3 regions of the Mesorhizobium sp. P2_E9 genome follow, and region 2 is predicted to be linked to each of the others. Evidence: riboswitches for the same ligand, from Rfam matches in the RefSeq annotation. Region 2 holds a riboswitch; each other region holds the start of a gene.
The links. Region 2 has a riboswitch for thiamine pyrophosphate ahead of AC1D05_RS20610 (YkoF family thiamine/hydroxymethylpyrimidine-binding protein). Riboswitches for the same ligand answer to the same signal wherever they lie in the genome.
Positions count from the first base shown of each region.

Region 1: it holds a riboswitch for thiamine pyrophosphate, as region 2 does, so the genes downstream of both, thiB (thiamine ABC transporter substrate binding subunit) here and AC1D05_RS20610 (YkoF family thiamine/hydroxymethylpyrimidine-binding protein) in region 2, are expected to answer to the same signal.
Region 3: it holds a riboswitch for thiamine pyrophosphate, as region 2 does, so the genes downstream of both, thiC (phosphomethylpyrimidine synthase ThiC) here and AC1D05_RS20610 (YkoF family thiamine/hydroxymethylpyrimidine-binding protein) in region 2, are expected to answer to the same signal.

Region 1 is NZ_JBFUET010000016.1:111,103-116,332, forward strand. It holds gene AC1D05_RS26450 (ABC-F family ATP-binding cassette domain-containing protein) at 1-1,679, opposite strand, end outside; gene AC1D05_RS26455 (thiamine diphosphokinase) at 1,681-2,340, opposite strand; TPP riboswitch at 2,429-2,543, shown strand; gene thiB (thiamine ABC transporter substrate binding subunit) at 2,587-3,594, shown strand; gene thiP (thiamine/thiamine pyrophosphate ABC transporter permease) at 3,603-5,228, shown strand; gene thiQ (thiamine ABC transporter ATP-binding protein) at 5,221-5,230, shown strand, end outside.
Region 2 is NZ_JBFUET010000011.1:54,308-59,537, reverse strand. It holds gene AC1D05_RS20620 (glycosyltransferase family 39 protein) at 151-1,698, shown strand; gene msrA (peptide-methionine (S)-S-oxide reductase MsrA) at 1,873-2,391, shown strand; TPP riboswitch at 2,672-2,785, shown strand; gene AC1D05_RS20610 (YkoF family thiamine/hydroxymethylpyrimidine-binding protein) at 2,776-3,384, shown strand; gene AC1D05_RS20605 (ABC transporter permease) at 3,420-4,241, shown strand; gene AC1D05_RS20600 (ABC transporter ATP-binding protein) at 4,238-5,005, shown strand; gene AC1D05_RS20595 (ABC transporter substrate-binding protein) at 4,998-5,230, shown strand, end outside.
Region 3 is NZ_JBFUET010000014.1:78,533-83,762, reverse strand. It holds gene thiO (glycine oxidase ThiO) at 1-766, opposite strand, end outside; gene thiC (phosphomethylpyrimidine synthase ThiC) at 763-2,598, opposite strand; TPP riboswitch at 2,702-2,818, opposite strand; gene queE (7-carboxy-7-deazaguanine synthase QueE) at 3,096-3,833, opposite strand; gene queD (6-carboxytetrahydropterin synthase QueD) at 3,830-4,186, opposite strand; gene queC (7-cyano-7-deazaguanine synthase QueC) at 4,186-4,884, opposite strand.

The DNA of each region.
Region 1 (5,230 bases), on a different contig from region 2:
ATGTTGTTCTCCAGCCGCGAAATCGACGCCATCACCGCCTCGATCTTCTTCGGCAGCGACTCCAGCGCAAACTTCTGCTTGAACGACAGTTTCTTCGCCGGCCCTTTTGGCGCCGCCGGTTCGCTCTTGCCCGGCGCCGGCCCGTCGCCGGCCTCAGTCTTGGCGCGCGCCTTGCGGTCGTCGAGCCGGGTGCCGCCGCGCTGCGCCAGCATGTCGGAGTAGCCGCCGGCATATTCGATCCAGCGCCCGTCGCCGTCCGGCGCGATCAGGCTGGTCACCGTGCGGTCGAGAAAGTCGCGATCGTGGCTGACGAGGATCACGGTGCCGGCAAAACCGGCGACCAGTTCCTGCAGCAGTTCCAGCGTCTCCATATCGAGATCGTTGGTCGGCTCATCGAGCACCAGAAGGTTCGCCGGCCGCGCCAGCACCCGCGCCAGGATCAGTCGCGCCCGCTCGCCGCCGGACAGCTCGCGCACCGGCGTGCGCGCCTGCTCCGCCTTGAACAGAAAGTCCTTCATGTAGGAGACGACATGGCGCTGCTCGCCATTGATGACGAGGTTCTCGCCACGCCCGTCGGTCAGATACTGCGCCAGGGTCTCCTGCGGGTCGACCGCCTCGCGCTTCTGATCGAGCGTGGCGATCTCCAGATTGGTGCCGAGCCGCACCGAGCCGGCGTCCGGCTTCATCTCGCCGGTCAGCATCTTCAACAGCGTGGTCTTGCCGGCGCCGTTCGGTCCGACGAGACCGACGCGGTCGCCGCGCTGGATGCGGGTCGAGAAGCCCTTGACCACGGTGAGATCGCCGAAGCTCTTTTCGATATTCTTCGCCTCGATCACCAGCTTGCCGGATTCGGCGGCGTCGCTCGCCACCATGGTCGCGTTGCCTTCGGCGCCGCGATGGCCGCGAAAGCGCTGGCGCATGGTCTGCAACTCGCCGAGGCGGCGCATATTGCGCTTGCGTCGCGCGGTCACGCCGTAGCGCAGCCAGTGCTCCTCGCGCACGATCTGGCGGCCGAGCTTGTGTTGCTCGCGCTCTTCTTCTTCCAGCACCAGATCGCGCCATTCCTCGAAATGGCCAAAACCCTTGTCCAGCCTGCGGGTCTGGCCGCGGTCGAGCCAGACGGTGGCACGCGATACGCGCTCGAGAAAGCGGCGGTCGTGCGAGATGACGATGAGCGCCGAGGAGGTGCGGATGAGTTCCTCTTCCAGCCATTCGATAACCGACAGATCGAGATGATTAGTCGGCTCATCAAGCAGCAGAATGTCCGGCTCCGGTGCCATGACACGGGCCAGCGCGGCACGCCTGGCCTCACCGCCCGATAGATCGCCCGGCCGCTCCTCGCCCGACAAGCCGAGATGCTCCATCAGATAGCTGGCGCGGTAGGGATCGTCGGCGGGTCCCAGCCCCGCCTCGACATAGGCGCGCACGGTGGCAAAACCCTCCATGTCGGGCATCTGCGGCAGATAGCGGATAGTCGCCGAAGGCTGGCGGAACACCTCGCCGTCCTGCGGCTCGATCAGGCCGGCGGCGATCTTGAGCAGCGTCGACTTGCCGGAGCCGTTGCGGCCGACCAGCGCGATCTTGTCGCCGGCCGAAGCCGTCAAGGCGGCGCCGTCAAGCAGCGGTGTGCCGCCGAAGGTCAGTTTTATCCCGTCGAGATTGAGAAGGGGCGGGGCCATGTCAGCTTTCAGGTAGTGGATACGGATGCGCGAGCAGCAGCGCGCGGCCGTGGCCGAGCACGATGTCGAGGCGGCCCCCGGTCTTGTCGAACTTGACCTCGTTGGAGATGGTCAGCGACGAGCCGAAGGCGACATCGACCTGGTTCAGCGGCCATTTCGCGCCGGTGACGGTCAGGCCGGCGAGCTCGGAAAAGCCGAGGATCGAAAACAGCGTGCCGTCGGCATAGTCGAAGCCGGCCTTTCCCAACAGCAAGGGCACACCTTCCTGGGCGCCGCTGGTCAGCAGCACCTTAGTCCCGGCCTCGGCCAGCCGCAGGGCGAGCGCCAGATGCAGGAAGGCGTGGTCGGCGCGCTTGCCGCCAAAAGCGCCTGCCAGCACCAGGCTGGTCGCGCCGCGCTCCAGTGCCGCCGCGATCGCCAATTCGCCGTCGGTCTTGTCTTTTCCCGCCGGAAAGGTCTGGCGGGGCACCGCGGCCAGGTCGGCAGGCAGATTGGCCGGCACGGAATCGAAATCGCCCACCCACAGCTCAGGCACAAGGCCGAGCAGCCGCGCATGGCCGATGCCGGCGTCGGCGGCGATGACGCGCGAGCCTTCGACCTGGTGGTCGAGCCGGGGCGTGCGGATGAGATCGCCGCCAAGCAGGATGGTGAATGTGCTCATATCTGGTGGCCTGTACCAGCCCGGCAGCGGAAACGGAAGGCCGGCAAACTGCCACTTGCGCGGTTCCTCGGCCGGGCCTATGTGTCGAGACGCTCTAACGGGGTGCCGGCTGCGATCTTCGCGGACCGGCTGAGAGGCAATCTCGCCAACCCGCTGAACCTGATCCGGTTTGTACCGGCGGAGGGATTAGACGTTTCGGACAGTCCGACGCCTCAATTCCTTTCAATTCGAACGAAGGAGGCGCCGATGCGCACGCTTTTATACTCTCTTGTCTCAGCTGTCTCAGCCATGGTTGTGGCGCTGTCCGGGCCGGCCTTGGCCAAGGACAAGCTCACCGTCTACACCTATGAGAGCTTCACCGCCGACTGGGGTCCAGGCCCGGTGGTGAAGAAGGAATTCGAGGCCGAATGCGGCTGCGATGTCGAGTTCGTCTCGGTCGCCGACGGTGTCGCCCTGCTCAACCGCGTCAAGCTCGAAGGCGCGTCGACCAAAGCCGATATCGTGCTCGGCCTCGACACCAATCTTACCGCCGATGCCAAGGCTAGCGGGTTGTTTGCCCCGCATGGCGCGGTAAGCGATATCAACGTACCGGGCGGCTGGAGCGACGACACTTTTGTTCCCTTCGACTACGGCTATTTCGCCGTCGTCTATGATACGCAGAAGCTGAAGACGCCGCCCAAGAGCCTGAAGGATCTGGTCGAAGGCAGTGCCGACGACAAGATCGTCATCCAGGATCCGCGCACCTCGACGCCCGGCCTCGGCCTGCTGTTGTGGGTGAAGTCGGTCTATGGCGACAAGGCGCCGGAAGCCTGGGCCAAGCTCAAGACAAAGGTGCTCACCGTGACGCCGGGCTGGAGCGAGGCCTATGGCCTGTTCACCAAGGGCGAGGCGCCGATGGTGCTGTCCTACACCACGTCGCCGGCCTATCACATGGTCGCGGAGAATACCGAGCGCTACCAGGCGGCGTCCCTCGAAGAAGGTGAGTACCTGCAGATCGAGGTCGCTGGCATCACCACCATGGGGGCCAAGAACCCGCTGGCGGAAAAATTCATCGCCTTCATGACGGGACCGAAATTCCAGGACGCCATCCCCGAGACCAACTGGATGTTCCCGGCGGGCAAGACCGACAAGCCGCTCAACCCGGCCTTCGACAAACTGGTCAAGCCGACCAAGACGCTGCTGTTCAGCCCCGAGGAGGTCGCCGCCAATCGCAAGACCTGGGTCGACGAATGGCTGGCGGTGATGAGCAAATAGGCAACGCGATGGCGCCGGCGCATCCCACGGATCATCGTGTCGGCGCCGGCATCATCGCGCTCGCCGCGATCACATTGCTGATCGGCGGCGCGTTTGCCGGACTGCTTGTCGAAGGCGCTCATGACCTCTCGGGCGCCTGGGCGGCCTTCGACCCCTATCTGCTGCGCGTCGTGCGCTTTACGCTCTGGCAGGCAATCCTTTCGACGCTGCTTTCGGTCGGCCCGGCCCTGTTCGTGGCGCGTGCCCTGTCGCGGCATCCGCGCTTCTTTGGCCGCGCCTTCATCCTGCAGCTCTTCGCTGTGCCGCTGGCGCTGCCGGCGATCGTCGCGGCGCTCGGCATCCTGGCGCTTTACGGCCGCGCCGGCTATTTCGCCGGCCTGTTCAGTGCCGTTGGCGGCCAGGGCTGGCCAGGCATTTACGGCCTGTCCGGCATTCTCGTCGCCCACATCTTCTTCAACCTGCCGCTCGCCACGCGGCTGTTCCTCGAGGCACTGCAGACCATTCCCGCCGACCAATGGCGGCTGGCGAGCCAGCTCGGCATGGGCGCGCGGCCGGCGTTCCGGCTGATCGAATGGCCGACGCTGCGTGCCGCCTTGCCCGGGGTCGCCGGGCTGGTCTTCATGCTCTGCATCACCTCCTTCACCATCGTCTTGACGCTTGGCGGCGGACCGGCCGCGACGACGTTGGAGGTCGGCATCTATCAGGCGCTGCGCTTCGATTTCGATCCGGCGCGGGCGGTGACGCTGACATTGCTGCAGATCGCCTTGACCTTCATCGTGGTGCTGGCGCTGACGCGGCTCGGCGCCAATGCAGTCGGCGATACCAACCTGCCGGTGGCGCCGCGCCGCTATCTCTCCGTCAACGGGACCGAAGCGTCGCTGAACGCCGCGCTCATCGTGCTGGCGTTGCTGTTCGTTGTCGGACCGATGGCAGCGACCGTGATCGCCGGGTTGGGTGCCGATCTCGGCCGGCTCGCCGGCGAAGCGACTGTCCGGCAGGCGACGCTGACCAGCGTCGTGCTGGCCTTCCTGTCTGCGTTGCTTTCGGTGATGCTGTCACTGGCGCTGACCATGGCCCGCCGGGCGTTGGCGCTGGGCCGCCGCGCCGGCCCGAGGACACTGCTTGAACATGTCACCGATACCGGCGCCGGCTTTGTCCTGGTCGTGCCGCCGATCGTCATCGGCGCCGGCTGGTTCCTCCTGTTGCGCCATGGCGTCGACGTCTTCGCCGTCGCCCCGGTCATGGTCGTCACCGTCAATGCGGTCATGGCGATGCCGTTCGCGCTGCGCGCCGTCCGCCCCGCCTATGATGCGGCGAGCGAACGCCACGAACGGCTCTGCGCGCAGCTCGGGATTTCCGGATGGGCGAGGCTGCTTCTGGTCGACTGGCCGTCGCTGCGACGCCCGCTCGCCACCGCTTTCGCCTTCGCCATGGCGCTGTCGCTTGGCGATCTCGGCGTCATCGCGCTGTTCGGCAGTGATTCCGTCCAGACCTTGCCCTACCTTCTCTTGGCGCGCATGGGCAGCTATCGCACCGAGGACGCCGCTGGCCTGGCGCTGTTGCTTGGCCTGGTCTGCCTCGCCTTGGTGCTGGCAGCGGATCGGCTTGGAAGAGGAATGGCCCGCAATGTCTGACA
Region 2 (5,230 bases):
CGGGGGAGGGCAACGGAGCTTCTAAATTCCCGCGCAATCTTGGTCTTGCAATGGCCGGCAAGTATACTTTTTCGTAAGCTTTGAGGTTGGGGCTGTTCGGCAAACCGGACGATGTGGTTTAAGCGCCGCATGGTCGGAATCGATGACTCCATGGATGGTTGGGCGCAGGCGGGGCTGACTGCCGCGGGCCTCGACTCGTCATCGATATGGCCCGGTCTGCTTCGCCATCCCTGGTATTTGCTGGCGCTTTTATGCCTGGTGCAGATCCTGTGCTGGACGGTGGTGCCGGCACTGATCGATCCCGCGCCGCCCGGCGATGTCGTGGAAGGTTTCATGTGGGGCCGCGAATGGGTGCTGTTGACCTACAAGCACCCGCAGCTCCCGGGTTGGCTGCTCGAAACCAGCCATCTTCTGACCGGATCGTTCCGCTGGCCGCAATATCTTCTCGCCCAGCTGACGATCTCGGGAACCTTCGTCCTGGTCTATCTGCTGGCCCGCGACATGCTCGGCCAAAGCCGCGCGCTGGCCGCCGTACTTTTGATGCCGTCGGTCTATTTCTTCGGTTGGCCGACCCCGCAATTCAATCATGACTATGCGCAGATGCCGTTCTGGGCAGCCATCTGCTGGCTGCTCTGGCGCGCCGGCCGCGGTGGCGGGCCGGGCTGGTGGCTGGCGCTCGGACTGGTGTCGGGCGTCGGGCTCTATGCCAAGTTCTCCACCGGCCTGCTGCTTGCCTTCGGCGCTCTCTGGCTGTTGTCCGATGCGCGCGCGCGCAGCCGGCTGGCCATGCCTTGGCCATGGCTCGGCCTTGCCGTTTTTCTCGCCATTGCCACGCCGCTGGCCATTGCGCTCTACCGCATCGATTTCCTGCCGCTGACCTATTTCGCCGGCCGCGACGAATGGGTGACCGAACACCGGGCGCGCCTTTATTACATCGGTGTCCAACTGGCCGGGCTCTCCGGCTTTCTTCTGGTGCTGGCGATATCAGGGCTGTTGCGACGCTCACCCGCCTCGGAAGCGCCCGTCGAGCGCGGCATTCTGGTCTATCTCGTGTGGATGGGGCTCGGGCCGGCGGCGCTGATCATGGTGGCCTCGCTGTTCACCGGAACCGGCGAAGCCTGGGGCGCGCCGATGTACAATCTTGTCGGCGTCACGGTGCTCGCCTTCCTCGGCCACCGGCTCGGCGTCATCGAGATGCGAAGGCTGGCGATCTGCGCGTTCCTATGCATCGTAACCATGTCAGGCGCCTATGCGGCCATCCGCTGGACGGACTGCAATGTGCGGGGGCGCATGGACGCCGTCTGCTGGCCGGCGCAGCCGATCTCTGACGAGGCCGAGGCGGTCTGGCACGCAGCAGCGCCCGGCCGGCTCGACATTGTCGGCGGCAACACCCAGTTGGCCATGCTGGCGGGCCTCAATGCCTATGACAAGCCGTCGATCTTCACCGATCTCGATATGCGGTTCGCGCCCTGGATCACCAGTCAGCGGTTGCGCGACCATGGCATGCTGATGGTTTGGCCGGGTCATGGCGTGCCGCCGCAACTGCGGGCGTGGCTGGGCAACCTCCCGGTCAAGACCGTTCTTTTCAATTGGTCGCGCAAGGCGCCGCCTGTGCCCATCAGCTTTGCCGCCATTCCTCCCGGCACGCGGTATCTACCGGTCGACGCCGACAGCCGTACCCGGCATCCGCGCGGCTGAAGCGGTTCGATCCCCTGACCGGGTCGTGATATCGTTCGCGCACGGCCGCGTTCGTTCCACGCGACTGGACGAAGCAGACGACAATGCCCATTTATTGGGAAATCCAATTTTGTCTGCGCAATTCCGGACGGGAAACCGCTACACAGCTGGAATTGCCTTTTGAGGAGACGTGACATGGCGACTTCGATCGAACGCGCAGTGCTGGCCGGTGGCTGTTTCTGGGGCATGCAGGATCTGATACGGCGCTATCCCGGCGTCATCTCCACCCGTGTCGGCTATAGCGGTGGCGATGTATCCAACGCCACCTACCGCAACCACGGCACCCATGCCGAAGCCATCGAGATCAAATTCGATCCGGCGGTGATCAGCTATCGCACGCTGCTGGAGCGCTTTTTCCAGATCCACGATCCGACGACGCGCAACCGCCAGGGCAACGACGTCGGGATGAGCTACCGTTCGGCGATCTACTATACCAGCGACGAGCAAAAGCACGTTGCTGAAGACACCATCGCCGATGTCGATGCCTCCGGCCTGTGGCCCGCCAAGGTCGTCACCGAGGTCGCGCCAGTTGGTGCCTTCTGGGAGGCCGAGCCCGAGCACCAGGACTATCTGGAGAAATATCCCAACGGCTACACCTGCCACTTCGTCAGGCCGGGCTGGAAGCTGCCGGTTCGAGAAAAGGCCGCGTCCTGACGGTTTGGCGAAAAGCATCGCCGGGAAGCGATGTCGAAACAAAGAAGGCCGCCAGGCGGATGCCCGGCGGCCTTCTTTGTTTATGACTTGCTTGCGTTGGAGTCATGTCGCCTAACGTGGAGGTGGCGCTGCTGGTTGTTGCCGGATCGACGGTGTTGGGCGAAGCCGCGTGCTCGGGTCTCCGGTGACCGACCTGCCGCTGCCCGGACCTGGTGCAACGTTTTTGGCGCGGTGCGCTGAAAAAACGGCTTCCCCTTCCGTTCGAATGGTGCTTTAACGCGCCCATCCACAGGGGTGCTCCGTACGGTCGGGGCTGAGACGGGGGCGGCAAGCCCACAGACCCTAGAAGCTGATCTGGGTAATACCAGCGGAGCGAGGCGGGCGATGTTTTCAGGCGCACAGATTTCCCTATACCCCATGGCCGACGATTTCGTCGGCGTCATCCTTGGCGCGCTCGGCGCGCTCGATCCCTACCGGGACAGGCTCAGGATCGAGACCGACGACATCTCGACCTTGCTGGTCGGGCCGCCGGAGGTGCTGTTCCCTGCTTTGCGCGACCTGTTCGTGGCGGCGGCGCGCAGCGGCAGGCATTGCGTGCTGTCGGCGGCCATTTCGCGCGGCTGCCCGGGCGAGCCGGACGATCCGATCTGCCGCTCCGACGCGTTTGGCGGACCGGTCGGGCCGCTCGGCCCACGCAAGGAAGCGGCCATCACCGCCGTGCGCAACGCTGCTGCCACCGGCCAGCCGGCGGCGGCGCAATTCTCGCTCTACGTGATGGGCACCGGTGACCACATGGACGAGATCTACGGCTGCATCGATTTCCTGAAACAGTCCGGCGTCTACGATCGCTCCAAGAACTTCTGCACCAAACTGCGCGGCGATACGGGCGCGATCTTTTCGGCGCTGAACGAGGCCTTCTGCCGCTTCGGGCCGGGTGCCGGCCATGTAACCCTCGACGTCACGGTTTCGGCCAACAGCCCGTCGGCTGTCTAAGCCGGCCGCGCTTCCGCGCGACCTCGTCAAAGGTTATGCCCGTGGTCCCATCATCAGTCGTGTCGCGCCCGCTCGCGGGTTCCCTTGCCAAGGCAATACCCGCCGTCATCTCGGTCGGGTTGCTCCTTGTGGCGTGGGAACTCTACGCCACCTATTCCGGCATCAAGCCGACAATTCTGCCAGCACCCTCACGCGTCTTCGAGCAGGCGGTGCTCAATCGCGACGCGCTGATCGACAACGCCATTCCCACCATCCGCGCCACGCTGATCGGCTTTGCCTGCTCGCTCGGTGCCGCCTTCCTGCTGTCGACGCTGGTCGACTTCTTCCAGCCGCTGCGGCGCGCGCTGTTTCCCGTCTTCATCGTCAGCCAGACCTTGCCGCTGGTGGCGATCGCGCCGCTGGTGGTGCTGTGGTTCGGCTTCGGACTCACCCCCAAGATCATGCTGGTGGCGCTGGTCACCTTCTTCCCGATGCTTGTGGCTCTGGTGCAGGGCTACGAGGCGACCGAGGTCGAGATCGGCCAGATGCTGCGCGCCATGGGGGCAAGGCGCTGGCGCGTCTTCGTGCTGGCCCGGCTGCCTTCGGCGCTGCCCTATTTCTTCGCGGGCTTGAGGATCTCCATCACCTATGCCGTGGTCGGCGCCATCTTCGCCGAATATGCCGGCGCGGCCAAAGGGTTGGGCATCTACATGCTCAACGCCAAGAACAATTTCCGCCCCGATCTGGTGCTGGCCGCCGTCGGTGTCAGTGCCGCACTCACCCTCGTCCTGTTCGGCCTGACGGTGCTCTTGCAGCGCCTCGCCATGCCTTGGGAGCGGGCCGGCCGACAGCCGGCCGGGAAGGGGCCGTGGCGATGAGCCGGCTCGAATTGCGGCATGTGCGCAAGGCGTTTGGCGGGCTCGATGTGCTCGCCGACATTTCGCTCAGCGTCGGTGCCGGCGAATTCGTCTCGATCCTTGGGCCTTCGGGCGCCGGCAAGTCGACGCTGTTCCAGCTTCTGACGGGGGCGGAGCATGGCGAGGGCGAGATGTTCTTCGACGGCACGCCACTCGACAACCATGGCAGGCATTTTGCATTCATGCCGCAGCGCGACGCACTGATGCCGTGGCGGCGCATCCTCGACAACGCAACGCTCGGGCTCGAGGTGCAAGGCGTCAGGCGCAAGGCGGCGCGGGCGCGCGTCGCGCCGCTGTTTGCCGAGTTCGGGCTTGCCGGCTTCGAGCGGCATTTTCCGGCCCAGCTGTCGGGCGGCATGCGCCAGCGCGCGGCGCTTTTGCGCACGGTGGTGCAGGAGCGCGACATGCTTTTGCTCGACGAGCCATTCGGCGCGCTCGACGCACTGACCCGCGCGGCCATGCAGCGCTGGCTCGAGCAGATGTGGCGGCATCACCGCTGGACGGCGCTGCTGATAACCCACGATGTGCGCGAGGCCGTATTCCTGTCCGACCGCATCTATGTGCTGTCGGCGCGCCCGGCCCGTGTGGTGCGTGACATCAGAGTGCCGTTGCCGCGCCCGCGCGATCCGACCGGCGCCGCCGCGCAACAGGCCAGCGCACTCGAAGCCGAGATCCTCGACATTTTGCTCAACCCGCAACCATCCAAAGGACATGACCATGACTGACTTGACGCGCCGGCAGGCTTTGCTGCTCACTCTTGCCAGCGGATTTCCGCTGATCGCCGGATCGAACCGCTCCTTCGCCGCGACGCAAAAAGTCACCGTCGCGCTGGACTGGACGGTCAACACCAACCACATCGGGCTGTTCGTCGCCCGCGACAAGGGGTTTTATCGCGAGGCCGGCCTCGAAGTCGACATTCTGCCCTACAGCGACACCGGCGCCGGCACGCT
Region 3 (5,230 bases), on a different contig from region 2:
GGAGCGCGCAGGCGGCGCTCAGAAGCTCCATCATCGAACGCGCCGTAACTGGGCCCTCGGATTGGCTTTCGATCATCGTCGCGCCAACCATGAACCGGTGGCCGGTGCGCGGCACCATGTAGAGCGGGAAGCGCGGATGAAGCAGCCGGACCGGGCGCGACAGCGAGACATCAGGCGTGCGCAGGAACAGCATCTCGCCGCGAACGCCACGCAGCCTGTCATTGGCTGCCGCCATTCCCGTGCAGTCGATCTGATGATCGAAACCGAAGACCTGACTGGCGTCGGCGCCAAAGTGGAATTCGACGCCTATCGCCGTCAGCCTGTCATGAAGTGCCACCATCGCCTGGCGCGGGTCGAGATGGGCCTCATCGGGGAAGAACAGTCCACGGCGAAAGCGGCCGGCAAGGTCGGTCTCCAACTGCGCGATTTCCTCCTCATTGACCCAACGATGACCCGAGGTGCGGCTTGCAAAACGGTCAAGCTCCCCGGCGTCCCGCGGTGCCGCAACGACCAGGGTTCCGGCTCGAGTCACCTGGCCCGGGAGCACCGCCTCCCACCAACCGGCGGCGTCGCGCCCGAGATCCAGCACCGGCTGCTCGGCGCTTTCACGCTCGCACCATGGCGCCAGCATGCCGCCGGCGAACCACGACGCATTGCCGCCGAGGGCATGTCTTGTCTCGGCGACTGCGACCGTCGCGCCGCGGGCGGCGAGTTCGAAGGCCGCGGTGAGGCCGGCGACGCCGGCCCCCTTTACCAGCATCCTCATGGTCGCTCGTGCGCCTCCGGCACGAGCGGTGCGCCGGTCTCGTCAGCTGGCATGTAGAGATCGCCGCCTTCACGGTATTTCGCCGCCATCGCCGCCATCCCCTCCTTCTGTGCTTCGGCGCGAATGTCGTGGGAGATGCGCATGGAGCAGAATTTCGGTCCGCACATCGAGCAGAAATGTGCCAGCTTGTGCGCCTCCTTGGGCAAGGTCTGGTCGTGGAAGGAACGCGCGGTTTCGGGGTCGAGCGACAGGTTGAACTGGTCCTCCCAGCGGAACTCGAAGCGCGCGCGCGAAAGGGCATCATCCCTGGCTTTCGCTGCCGGATGGCCCTTCGCCAGGTCCGCGGCATGGGCGGCGATCTTGTAGGTGATCACGCCGATCTTGACGTCGTTGCGATCGGGAAGGCCGAGATGCTCCTTCGGCGTCACGTAACAGAGCATGGCCGTGCCGAACCAGCCGATCATGGCGGCACCAATGCCTGAGGTGATGTGATCGTAACCCGGCGCGATGTCGGTCGTCAGCGGTCCAAGCGTATAGAACGGCGCTTCGCCGCAGACGGCGAGCTGCTTGTCCATGTTCTCCTTGATCTTGTGCATCGGCACGTGGCCGGGCCCCTCGATCATCACCTGGCAATCTTTCGCCCAGGCGATCTGCGTCAGCTCGCCGAGCGTTTCCAGCTCGGCGAATTGCGCCGCGTCGTTGGCATCGGCGATGGAGCCGGGACGAAGGCCGTCGCCGAGGGAAAAGGACACATCATAGGCACGGCAGATGTCGCAGATTTCCGCGAAATGCTCGTAAAGGAAGCTTTCCCGGTGATGGTGCAGGCACCATTTGGCCATGATAGAGCCGCCGCGCGAGACGATGCCAGTGACCCGGTCGACGGTCAGCGGGATGTAGTGCAGCCGCACGCCCGCATGGATGGTGAAATAGTCGACGCCCTGTTCGGCCTGCTCGATCAGCGTGTCGCGGTAGACCTCCCAGGTCAGATCCTCGGCGATGCCGCCGACCTTCTCGAGCGCCTGGTAAAGCGGCACCGTGCCGATCGGCACCGGCGCATTGCGCACGATCCAGTCGCGGATGTTGTGGATGTTGCGGCCGGTCGACAGGTCCATCACCGTATCGGCGCCCCAGCGGATCGCCCACACCATCTTTTCGACCTCTTCGGCCATCGACGAGGTGACCGCGGAGTTGCCGATATTGGCATTGATCTTGACCAGAAAATTGCGGCCGATGATCATCGGCTCGCTCTCGGGATGATTGATGTTGGCGGGAATGATTGCGCGTCCGCGCGCCACCTCGTCGCGGACGAATTCCGGCGTGACGAAGTCGGGAAGCGCCGCGCCGAAGGCTTCGCCGTCGCGTTGCAGCTTGCCGCGGACGATCTCGCGGCTGAGGTTCTCACGGATGGCGACGAACTCCATTTCGGGCGTGATGATGCCAGCGCGCGCATAGGCTAGCTGCGTGACCGCCTTGCCTGCCTTGGCCCTGAGCGGCCGGTTGCGAATGGGAAATTCCGGTGTCAGGCGCTCGCCCGTGACGAATCCATTGTCTTCCGGCCGGACATGGCGGCCGTCATAGGCCTCGACATCGCCGCGCGCCGTGATCCATTCGTGGCGAAGCCGTGCGAGGCCCTTGTCGATGCTGGTTTCGACAGTCGGGTCCGTATAGGCGCCGGACGGATCATAGACGATGACGGGCGGTTCGCCCGCCGTCGGATGGACGGAGATTTCGCGCATCGGCACCCTGATCTGCGGATGGAGGACGCCGGGCTTGTGGATTTTCCGCGAGGCGGGCAGTGGTCCCGTCGACACGGCGGGGGTGAGGGCATTCATCGTGAGGCTCCTTTGCTCGTGCATTGGAGACCCAGTTCTGTGCCGGAAGGATGAAAAGACGCTTCTGTTGACCTGCCGAAACAGGATCTCGGGCGTAAACTCCCGCAAAGCGCTTGCACCGTCCCTACGCCAGTATGAACTGGATCAGGTTCAACGGGTCACTGCGCCGCGAAAGCCAGCAGTATCTCAGCCCCTTGCCGGGACTCCCCTGGTGAATGCTCCGAATTGAACGGGCCGGCGCTGCTTTGTCAAGCGCCTTCGGCCTGAGGCGGCGATCGGCGACCAATCAAACCCAGCGGAAGCGCGTGCACGTATCGAGAGCAAGTCACGCCTGGAGGAGCGGCGATGCGCCAACGATAGGCGAGCCATCATGCGGGTTCGAAACCTTTTTCAGCACGGCATTTTCGCGCTTGCCGAACCGACGTTGCTATCGCCCAATTGGGTGAGATTGCTTTAGATGTCTGTCTCGCTCGTCATCGGCAATCCTTCCGCCTGGGCTAGACGCCCCGTTTGTTACCCCACAGCAGAACATGAAGCTGCGGCAGTACACGCGCCTCGAACCACCTGTCACGGGTCACCTTTTCGACCAGCCATTCCATGCGTTTCATCACACCGGCCATGTCGATGGACGCGTCTTCATTACCGGGACGCGGCGGCGTGTGATTGCCGGGCTGCAGATAGACGAGTAATTGCGGGTAGCGCGCCGCCGCGTCTTTGGCATAAGCATAGTCATCATCGTCGAAGACGACGAGCTTGAGCGCCATCCGCGGCTTATCCTGTGCCGCCTTTACGCAGGCGTCGAACGCGGCCCAATCTGTCGTCATTTCGCTTGAGGGCGGCTTGGGGCTGAGCACCAGCACGTCGAGATCCGCGAACCATTGGTTAGGCACCGAGCCTTGGGTTTCCAATGCAAAGCGGTAGCCCTCACCATGCCCGCGCTCGATCAACTGGCCAAGCGGCTGGATGGCCGGATTGCCGCCCGACAGCGACACCATCACGGGCTGACCGCCGGAAAGCGAAATGACCTTTTGCCAGACCGCATCGGTTGACATCATCTCCCAATCATGGCGGAAGCGACTTTCCACCGCATGCAGGCTGTCGCACCAGGAACAGCGATAATCGCACCCGCCCGTTCTTACGAACACCGTCGGCAAGCCAATCAGCATGCCTTCGCCCTGAATGGTCGGACCAAAAATCTCGCTCACGCGGATTCCGGACTGCAACGCGCAGGTCATGGCCGGTATTCCGCCCAGGTTTTCGGCGTCTCGCTCACCCGCACGGCGGAGGTTTGTGGTAACCGCACCTTGCACCAGTCGTAGAAGTGCCTGGCCAGACATTCCGCTGTGACACGGTCATGCCCCAGTACGTCGTTAAGATGCCGATGGTCGAACGTCCCATCGATGTAGTGCTTGAGCGCCGCCAGGTCGTGGTAGTCGCGCACAAAGCCATGTTCGTCCAGTTCTCCACCTGAAAGCTCCACTACGACGATGTAGTTGTGGCCGTGTAGACGCGCGCACTGATGATCTGGTGGCAAGGAGGTGAGCTGATGCGAGGCCGAGAAGTGGAACTCTTTGGTAATGCGGAACATCACGCGCTCCTTGTCTGGATAGCGTGCAGCCAGAAGTCTGCATCCTCATAATCTGTCGGGTCGGTGATGCCGGCCAGATCGAATGCTTCGCGCCGTTCGACGCATGTCCCACAGCGACCGCAGTGACGTGCACCGCCCTTGTAGCAGGACCACGTCGCCTCGAACGGTGTGGCGTACTTTGGCCCCTCGCTGACGATGTCGGCCTTCGACATATTCACATAGGGAGCGTAAAGGCGGATATCGGCGTAGCCTGCGAGCGCATGGTTCTGCATCGTCTGAAAGGCGTCGATAAAAGCGGGTCGGCAATCGGGATAGATGAAATGATCTCCGCCATGGACGGCAGTGGCCACCGCATCGGCCTTCTGCGCGGCGGCAACCCCGAAGGCGATAGCCAGCATGATGGCGTTCCTGTTCGGCACCACCGTGATCCTCATGGAGTCTTCGGCATAGTGCCCGTCGGGCACGTCCACACTATCAGTCAGCGCCGAGCCGCTCAGGCTCCGGCCGACATCGCGGATATCGACGATCTGCTGCGGAACACCCAGTCGCTTGGCGCAGATGGAGGCAAAGCCGAGTTCCTTTTTGTGCCTCTGGCCGTAATCGAACGAAAGCAGGCCAATGAGTTTCTGCTCGGTCGCCACCTTGTGAGCGAGCGAAACAGAGTCCAATCCGCCGGAGCAGATGACGAGGGCATTCATGTTTGAATCCTTGTTTTGACCGGGTAAGGCTGCGACCGGAGATTTCTCTGCGCTCCCCCTACTCCACGGAGCCGGTTTTGTGAATGGGGTGGACGCGATTGAGGCGCACGTACCTTGGTGTCAGCGTCCCCAACATGACTTGCACGCGACTTGTCGCGCATCTTCGACCGCCAGCGGCTGGGGTCGCCGCGACCTTGGTGCATTGGCAGGAGACCCCGAAGCGGTGCGCAGCGCGATTGTCGAGACGGCGACAAGCGGTGCATTCCCCGACTGGCCGCACACCACCTCATTGCATGAAAAAATCGCGCGGCTTGTCCGCTACAGCGGGGGGAACCGTGACTAGTGC